DNA from 2 places in the Paenibacillus sp. ov031 genome. Region 1 is predicted to be linked to the other one. Evidence: predicted binding sites of a transcription regulator. Region 1 holds the regulator's gene; the other holds the start of a gene.

Region 1 (4,958 bases):
CCAAGTGGTTCCGTTCCCGTTCAAGGCAGCGGTGTTCAAAGGACGTGGGCACTATCTGTGTCTGCGTAAGTTTGAGCATAAAATCAATAAACGTGAATTTGCTACACCGAAAGAGGATTATTTTACAGCGGCTCAGATGATTGTCTGGCTTACTCAGACGGAGACTGGAGACGACGAGGAGCTTAATCTAAGCGGGCGCGGAGGAGACTTCTGGGAGACGGTACAAAGTGAGTCTGAGTCCTGTCTTGGACGTTCCTGTCCTTGGTTCCGCAAATGTTTCTATCACCGGGCCAAACATGAAGCCGGGCTTTCCGATATCGTCATTACGAATCATTCGAAATTGTTTACGGATGTCAAAGCAGCACATCAGCTGCTGCCAGCCTACGAAAGTCTCGTCATTGATGAAGCACATCATCTGGAGGACGTAGCAGGTAAGCACCTTGGTCTTCATATGAAATATTTCACGTTGGTTCATACACTGACCCGACTATTTAAAGATAGCCGAAATGGCCAACTGCCTATGCTGCGTTCTCAATTGTCGGGTCATGAAAATTCGGTACAGTGGGGCTCCATGATTGATCAGATGTTCCCGCTTGCTGTCGAAGTTAAAGAGATGTGGGATCGACTAAGCGATGCATTGTTCGGACTGCTGCCTGAACGCAGCGATGCTTCTCCAGGCGAGACAGGACAATTCTCACTTAGACTGAAGCATTCGCAAAAACCAGCCAAATGGCAGGAATTGCAGGACGCTGAAAACCAAATTTATGTCACCCTAGGCGATTTGATTCGTAAAGGCGACAAGCTGCTGCTTGAAGTGAAAGAAGATCAGGACGATTATCAGTCCGATAGTCTGATTACGGATATCTCAGGTCTGCTCAAGGATTTGGCAACGATTAAGGATAATCTGCGTTTCTTCATGCGGATGGATGATGCCAATACCGTGTACTGGATGGAGGCCAGCGGCCAGTTCCGCAGTAAATCACTGCAACTCTATGCTGTTCCTGTCGATGTCAGTGCTCAATTGAAGGATATGTTCTTTGATAAAAAGAAAAGCGTTGTGCTTACATCGGCTACGCTTTCCGTTGACAAGTCATTTCAATTCATGATCGAACAGCTGGGTTTGCAGGAAGCTGCCGACAATAACCGTCTGTTAACGTCGATGCTGCCGTCACCGTTCAATTATCGAGAACAGGCGCTGCTCGTCATTCCGCGTGATTTCCCAAGCGTGAAGGGCAGTGTAGGCGATGCCCACTTTGTGGATATGCTCGTGCACTCGCTTGCGGAAACGGCTATTGCGACTCGTGGACGCATGATGGTGTTGTTCACCTCCTACCGCATGCTGCGACAGGTCTATGACCCGCTTAAGGAGGCCTTGTCAGGCAACGATATCTCTTTGCTTGGGCAAGGGGTGGACAGCGGCAGCCGTTCCAAGCTTACACGTCGGTTCCAAGATACTAAAGCAACGGTGCTACTTGGCACAAGCAGCTTCTGGGAAGGCGTGGACATTCCAGGAGAGGCTCTGACCTGTCTTGCAATTGTCAGACTGCCGTTCCAGCCACCGAATCATCCATTAGTGGAAGCGAAGAGCGAGCTTTTGCAGCAGCAAAAGAAAAACCCGTTTATGAAGCTATCCGTGCCACAAGCCGTCATCCGTTTCAAACAGGGATTTGGCAGACTGGTTCGTACAGGCAAAGACAGAGGCATTGTGATTGTATACGATACACGCGTTATTGAAGCGTATTATGGCAAGTACTTTTTATATTCATTACCTGGTCCCAAAATGGAGCACATGCTTACAGAGCAGATGGTTCCACGCATTTCGGAATGGCTCGAGAGACCAACCGAAGAGCAACAATAACAGATACGCTCTGTAGCTTCCATTATTGCAAGACGCCAGTGATTGGCGGTAAAATTGAGTAATATCATGTATTCGTTTCATGGATATGCGAGTAAAGCGATTAAAGCAATTATCCATTATATAACAAGGAGCATCCTGTTTAATTCAGTAATCATTTTGCATCGTTTTAGACAGGGTGCTCATCTTTTCATCTATCTATCGTGGCCTTGGTAAGGGGGAGCAATGAATGAAATCAGATAAAATTTCGGAAGCCGTGGTGCGTAGATTACCTGTTTACTTGCGTTATTTGAATGAACTGCATCAGCGCGAAGTCAATACGGTCTCTTCACAAGAACTTGGACTGAGGTTGGATTTGAATCCGGCCCAGATTCGTAAAGACTTGGCTTACTTTGGTGACTTTGGTCGTAAAGGGATTGGATATGACGTTTCATATCTCATTGAGAAAATCCGCCATATTTTAAAAATAGACCAGCAGATCAATGTAGCTCTTGTCGGAGCAGGTAATTTGGGACATGCCTTGTCCAATTACAATGCCTATCTCAAAGACAACATGAAGATCGTCGCTGTATTTGATGCCTACGGTCCGAAAATTGGGAGTCAAATCAACAGTTTGACGGTACAACCGATGAATGAATTAACGGATTCGGTCAAAAAAGATAACATTCGTATAGGTATTATCACGGTTCCGGATACGGAAGCTCAAAATGTTGCAGATCAGCTGATTGAGTCAGGAATTGAAGCGATTCTGAACTTTGCGCCAACGATCCTGAAGACCCCGCCGCATATTCGCATTCATCATGCTGATTTTACGACGGATCTACTTAGCCTGGCTTATTACTTGGAGAATGGAAAGGACGACGAGGAAGATGACGACAAATAGATGGGTAATTCACAACGGCAAATTTGCCGTGAGTGAAGGTACGAATTGGAACGTGGTTCAAGGTTTTATGGTTGTTGAGAATGACAAGATTGTGCATATTGGTGAGACATTGCCGCAAGGAGACGAAAGCCTGACAAAGGTGGACGGAAAAGGACTGTTCTTCTTGCCGGGTCTGATCAATACGCATGGTCACGCGGCCATGTCGCTTCTAAGAGGCCACGGAGACGATCTGGCGTTACAAGTATGGTTACAGGAGAAAATGTGGCCAATGGAAGCTAAAATGACGTCTGAAGACGTGTATTGGGGCACATCGCTATCCGTGCTTGAAATGTTAAAAGGCGGAACAACAGCGTTCCTAGATATGTATGATCATATGGATCAGGTTGCGAAAGTGGTGGAACAATCCGGCGTTCGGGCTGCTCTGGCACGTGGGGTAATCGGACTTTGCTCAGAAGAAGAACAACTGCGCAAGCTCGAAGAGTCCGCAGCATTTGCCCGTCAATGGAATGGACAAGCAGACGGAAGAATTACAACCGTAATCTCTCCACACTCCCCTTACACTTGCCCTCCGGATTACATAGAGAAGCTGGTACAGGTTGCTCATGACCTGAATCTGCCTTTGCATACGCATATGTCTGAAACGCTTCGAGAAGTGGAGCAAAACGTGGCTGATTACGGACTGCGTCCGGTCGCACATCTGGAGAAGCTAGGATTTTTCTCCCGTCCATCTCTGGTTGCACATGCGGTACATCTGAATGATGAAGAGATCGAGATTCTCGCAAAGAATGATGTAGCAGTTTCCCACAATCCAGGTAGTAACCTGAAATTGGCTTCGGGTGTTGCACGTGTGCCTGATCTGTTGAAAGCAGGCGTGACTGTGTCTCTGGGAACAGACGGACCAGCCAGTAACAATAACCTGGATATGTTTGAAGAGATGAGATTGGCTGCGTTGATTCACAAAGGTGTGTCCGGTGACCCTACTGCAGTGCCGGCAGGGGAAGCGCTTCTGCTTGGAACTTCGTATGGTGCTAAATCCATATTCCTGAACAATACAGGCGCTCTGCAAGTTGGCATGAAGGCTGACTTCATCGCGTTGAACATCGAACAGGCCCATTTCTATCCGCATACGGATCTGATTTCCCATACGGTCTACTCGGCTTCGGCCAAAGATGTGGAGCATGTGTGGGTGGATGGTAAACAAGTGGTTAAACATGGCGAATGTCTTACGATGGATGAAGAGCGCATTCTGCGTGAGTCTCAGCTGGCATTTGACAGTTTGCTTGCCCGTTAATTACAAGGACAGCATCGTCATAGGGAAAGGAAGTTCGGCTTTTGAAGAAAAAAAAGAAGTGGATATGGATTTCGCTGCTGCTCCTGGTTCTGATTCTGTTTGGACTTCAGCGTTATTATGTCTATGTTACCCAGGATCAGCGCAAGGAAGAGGCGTTGGCCATACAGGCGGCCCAGGAACAGCTGGGGATTACGTCCCACGAAGAGCTGCGTAAGTATGTCTGGGGGCAGAAAGACGGCGGAGACAACATATACTGGACCCTGATCGGCAAAAATAAGGATAACCAGGATGTCATGGTGTGGATCAAGTTTGATGAGAATAACAAACCTGTGACGGGAACCAATGCAGTACACGGTGAACTGTTAAAGAACGGCATGAATGAAGCTCAGATTCGAAATCGGTTCAGCTCAGAAGTTCCCGGTGGGGAGATCAAACGAATCATGCCAGGCGTTGTGAATGGAATCTATGTATGGCAAGTGTATTATAATGATGATACTCACAACTATTATCGGTTTTACCGCTTCAGCAACGGGGAACAAGTGGACCTGGTCTATACGATTCCGAACAGCTAGAAGTAGCAGACGTACTATCGTCTGAAGAGAATACATTAAAGAACCGGCAGACGGAAACCCGACTGGTCCGGTTCTTTGGCGTACTTTGTTGATCATTTTGGATTTGAATAGTTAAAATTAATAATTTATTCATATTTTCGCCTTAGATATTGTATATACGATGTGATATACTCAAATATGTATTCAAGGATACATCATACACAAATAAATCCTGTTAGGCACATCACAGGACATTACGTACACATATTCATATTCTTGCCTACAAGTTATAGGATGGGCCAAAATTTAGGAGGGGTAACTCACTTGAAGATAAAAGTATTGCCTATTGCTCTGACTGCCGTCATTTCAGCCGTTGTG
Region 2 (4,958 bases), 310 kb from region 1:
GTTGTCCACTTACCCCATCGGCACGATGTCTTTTATTGTTGGCAAATATCTGGGGCTGTCGGTTGTATTAATGACGATAGTTACATTCGGATATGGCCTGATGGGACTTCTTAGCGGATGGGTGGGTAGCCCTTTAGATGTTAAGACATATCTTTTGTTTCTGGTATTCTCCTGCGGACTGGTGTTGCTATTTCTGACTATTGCACTGTTCATCGGTTCGTTATCCAAAAATCGCTGGCAAGCGTTAACGATATCGGTATCCGTTTGGTTTTTTGCTGTGATCGGGTGGCCCACGCTTCTAATTTCCGTGCTGGGACTCATGCCGTATCAGTGGGTAAAACCCTTACTCACCGTTCTAACCTTCATCAATCCGGCTGAGTTGGTACGTTTGTTTGTGGTGATCAAACTTGGCGGGGGCTCGATACTGGGACCTGAATATTATCAGTGGGTAGATTGGGTACATCCATCGAGCGGGAGCTGGATCTTTATGGGGATATGTCTGCTGTGGATTACATGTTCTATCGTGGCAGTATACGGGATATGGGAAAGGGGACGTTCCCATGGATAATGTGGAAACAGAGATTGTTGGACTGTGTAAATCCATAAAAAAACAACAGATTGTTGAAGATATATCCTTTCGCGTTTCTTCCGGTCATGTGCTTGCCTTATGCGGCGGAAATGGGGCCGGAAAAAGCACCGTTCTGCGTATGCTTGCAGGTATTCTTCAACCTACCTCGGGTGAAATCATTGTAAACAATATGCGCTGGTCCAAAGAACGAAAGCGATATTCGGAACAGATCGGATATATGCCGGATGATTATCATTTCAACCAGGGTTTGACGGCAGAGGAGGCGCTCCAGTTCTGGGCGGCGTTAAGGAAAGTGCCTAAAGCGCGAGTAACGGAAGTGCTAACCATGGTAGGCTTGGCCGATCAAAAAAAGAAACGGGTCACGACCTTTTCCAAAGGTATGCGGCAGCGTGTGTTATTTGCCCAGGCTCTGCTGTCCAAGCCTCCGCTGCTGATCATGGATGAGCCGACGAATGGACTGGACCCCTTCTGGATGCAGGAGTTTGCAAATCTGATAAAACAGATCAAGGAGGAAGGGCATATGGTTGTGTTCTCCACCCACCAGCTTGAGATCGCAGATGATGTTGCCGATCACATTGTTTTTATGAACCAAGGACGTAATGTGGGAGATGGCTCTACTGAGGACTTTCGTCAACAGTTCGGGTCGCTTCATGCTGCATTTCATCATAGTCTTGGCTAAAAATGAAGGTGAACTTATTGAAAAAAAATAGTGCGAAAATGAGTTTGAAAATGATACGTTTGTTTACCATCCTGATTGGAATGGCTGCTGTGCTGGTCGCTGCGTGGGCAATTTATCAGGGGACTTCATCATCTGAGCCCAAAATAACCGGTGCCATTGAAGCCGGTGCAACTGCTCCTGAATTCACTGCGGTTAATTCAGACGGAGAACAGGTGAAGCTCTCCGATTATCGGGGCAAAGTCGTCATGATTAACTTCTGGGCTTCATGGTGTACGCCCTGTGTGAGGGAAATGCCAATGATTAAGCAGATTGCTCAGACGTATCAAAACGATGTAGAGGCTCTGTTTGTCAACGTGGGGGAAGCGAAGGGCACCATTCGTGAATTTATGGAGAAACAGCAATTCGATTTCCCTGTTATCATTGATGTGACCGGAAAGGTCTCCGGTCTGTATCGTATCACCGGGTTGCCAGCGACCATGATCATAGATCAGGAAGGTATATTCAGTCACATTTTGCTCGGTGAGTTGACTAAGGATATTCCTTTGCAGCAATGGCTGGAGGAGACCGTACAGCAACGGAATTGAAGCTTTGCAGACTTATGAACAAAAAAAGTCGAGAAGTCGCTCACTATACGAGCGGCTTCTTTTGTTTTATTTTTCCCGAACATCTTGCAAGCATAGTAGAATTGAAAATCGCAATACCACGGTTGTGCCTAATGAATCAATAGCCCCTTTGGGTGCTTTTTATGCTTTTCACCGAGTTGTCAGAAAGAGTTGATCCTTTCTTGAACATTTAGGGACGAAGACGTGTCAGTGATTGAATTGCTAATTCACAAAGATATAATAATTTTAACTATTAGGTCCTGTTAAGTACTTTGGCCCTTCAGTATCAGGTAAAACACAGCTCGCCAACCCATGCTCAGTCCAATAACTATGTGTAGCAATGCACAATGACGGTGTGGTAAAGCTCCTTCGTCACTTACTTTGTGAAAAAATTCTCTTTGTACATACAACGATGGAGGAACGGTTTGTAGATAAACTCTGAACCAGTCTAGTGGGGCTTCTATCAACCTGATAAAGAACGCAGTCCAAGGGCTGACTGACCTAATAATTAAAAGATTCAAATCAGTACGAAAATCGAACAGAGTTTGAAAGGAGGCAGTAAACAATGGCAATCGATACGGTGATGTGGAGCAAGCTGGTGACAGGTATGACGCTGGGCTTCCACGCTATTTTTGCGACACTTGGCGTCGGTATACCTCTAATGATCGCAATTGCAGAATTCATGGGGATTCGCAAGAAGGACCCCCATTACACACTGATGGCGAAGAGGTGGTCAAGAGGGTTTGTCATTTCTGTGGCGGTTGGTGTGGTGACCGGTACAGCGATTTCACTGCAACTGGCCCTGGTGTGGCCGAATTTTATGAAACTGGCAGGCAATGTCATTGCACTCCCACTATTCATGGAAGTGTTTGCGTTCTTTTTTGAAGCCATTTTCCTGGGCATTTATTTGTATACCTGGGATCGATTCAAAAATCCGTACATTCACTGGCTGCTGACGATTCCAATCGTCACCGGTGCAGGTATGTCGGCTGTGTTTATTACGACGGTGAACGGCTTCATGAACCAGCCTGGAGGCTTTGTCATGGAAGCAGGCCAATTCACAGCGGTTAACCCAGTGGAGGCGATGCTGAATACGGCGACGTTCTCCAAGGTGTTTCATGTATTAAGCTCAGCATATTTGACAGGAGCTGCCCTGTTAGCCGGAATTGCAGCCTTCTCGCTGCTGAGAAAAGGGGCATCTGCATACCACAAAAAAGCCTTGAATCTCATGATGGCGGTGGTTCTGCTGTTCGGCTTACTGAACACGTTAGCGGGAGATGTGTCCGCCAAGTTTTTGGCCGAGCATCAGCCGGAGAAACTTGCAGCGGCAGAATGGCATTTTGAGACAGAAAGTGGCGCAGATTTGATTTTATTGGGATGGCTGAATGCAGAGCATGAAATTATAGGAGCTCTTCACCTGCCGAAACTGCTCAGCTTCCTGGCCTTTAGTGACTTTAATGCAGAGGTAACCGGACTGGAGGAGTTTCCGAAGGACGAATGGCCGCCGCTGCTCGTTCACTACCTGTTTGATTTAATGGCCGGAATCGGATTTACGCTGCTGGCTATTTCAGTTCTGTATTTCCTGTTTGTATTCTGGAAAAAGCGCAATGAGCTGAATAAGTGGCTGCTTGGGATCATAGCGCTAGGCGCACCGATGGCTTTTCTCGGAGTTGAGCTGGGCTGGTTCTATGCTGAACTGGGACGACAGCCGTGGATTATCCGAGGATATATGCGTGTGGAGGAAGCAGCCACTTCATCACCCAGCATCAGAATGATCTTTTTCTTCTTCCTGCTTCTCTACATCGTTCTGGGAGTCATGTGTGTTCTCGTACTAAGACGTTTGTTCAACAATAATCCGGCAGAAGTCGAGATGGAGAAATGGATGAAGGAGAAGCGCAATCCGTCTACAGAAAAGGGTGAGCGTACATGAGTTACGAACTGATTGGCATTTCGGTACTCTGGCTGTTCTTGTATGGCTATTTAATTGTTGCCTCCATTGATTTCGGGGCGGGTTTCTTTGCCTTTTATGCACGCTTGACGAAACAGGATCACCTGATTAATCGTCTGATCTCCCGTTATTTATCACCGGTATGGGAGATTACGAATGTATTTTTTGTCTTTTTCTACATTGGCATTGTTGGATTCTTTCCCGACACGGCTTATTATTACGGATCAGCGCTGCTCGTACCGGGAAGCATTGCGGTCATTTTGCTCGCCATTCGTGGGTCGTTTTATGCCTTTGAGAACTATGGTTCCAAAAATAACATCGTGTATCTGTTTCTATATGGAGCTTCGGGATTGCTGATTCCAGCTTCGCTATCAGTGGCGCTAACGCTGTCTGAAGGTGGTTTTATCGTGAAGCAGGGTTCGACGGTTTCTCTGGATTACTGGACGCTGTTTACCAATCCGCTATCATGGAGCATTGTTGGACTGGCGATTGTGTCCGTATTGTTCATTAGCAGCTCATTTCTAGCCTTTTATGCATCGCGGGCAGAGGATCACTCTGCATTGAAGCTGGTACGGACCTATGCCCTGTTCTGGAGCACACCGACGATTATCATCGCACTGACTGCATTTATTTATTTGGGACAGCACAATGAGCGACATTTTCAAAATATGATGGATTTATGGTGGTTGCTTGCACTTTCCGTTGCATTCTTCATGATTGCGATGTGGCTGATCTATAACGGACGCCGCTACGGATTAGCGTTTATATGTATCATGCTGCAATTTTTCTGTGCCTTTTTCGCTTACGGAATTGGTCAATATCCTTATATCCTTGATCCGTTCATTACAATTCAAAACAGTGTAACCTCACCAGCGATGGGCTTCGCACTGGTGGTTGTGTTTATCGGTGGCATGTGTATGTTGATTCCTTCCTTGATTCTGGTTTTCAAACTGTTTCTGTTTGATGCGGATTATGTAAAGGGAAAAAAATAAATTGAATTCATTATGCGATGTATGGGAGTAATCTCACAGGTTCATAGAAAGGAGGAGAGCTTACATGAAGAGGAAAACAAGCCTGATCTCTCAACAAATGTCTGGGCAACGAAAACGACTCGTGCTCCTTGCAGTGATTTCACTTGCG

What was found. Region 1 encodes Rex, which represses fermentation and respiration genes when NADH is low (regulators of the CRP and FNR family bind a similar motif). Its sites were predicted from a motif close to TTGTGAAATATTTCACAA; they were not measured.
Region 2: BUA17_RS08690 (cytochrome ubiquinol oxidase subunit I) is a predicted target of Rex. The motif match lies at 2,252-2,269, and genes of this name have one in related genera.

The regions. Positions count from the first base shown of each region.
Region 1 covers NZ_FRDO01000001.1:2,370,009-2,374,966, reverse strand. The annotation lists gene dinG (ATP-dependent DNA helicase DinG) at 1-1,858, shown strand, start outside; gene BUA17_RS10130 (redox-sensing transcriptional repressor Rex) at 2,085-2,738, shown strand; gene BUA17_RS10125 (amidohydrolase) at 2,725-4,029, shown strand; gene BUA17_RS10120 (cell wall elongation regulator TseB-like domain-containing protein) at 4,071-4,601, shown strand; gene BUA17_RS10115 (hypothetical protein) at 4,905-4,958, shown strand, end outside.
Region 2 covers NZ_FRDO01000001.1:2,057,156-2,062,113, reverse strand. The annotation lists gene BUA17_RS08705 (ABC transporter permease) at 1-568, shown strand, start outside; gene ccmA (heme ABC exporter ATP-binding protein CcmA) at 561-1,268, shown strand; gene BUA17_RS08695 (TlpA family protein disulfide reductase) at 1,286-1,852, shown strand; gene BUA17_RS08690 (cytochrome ubiquinol oxidase subunit I) at 2,436-3,800, shown strand; gene BUA17_RS08685 (cytochrome d ubiquinol oxidase subunit II) at 3,797-4,810, shown strand; gene cydD (thiol reductant ABC exporter subunit CydD) at 4,875-4,958, shown strand, end outside.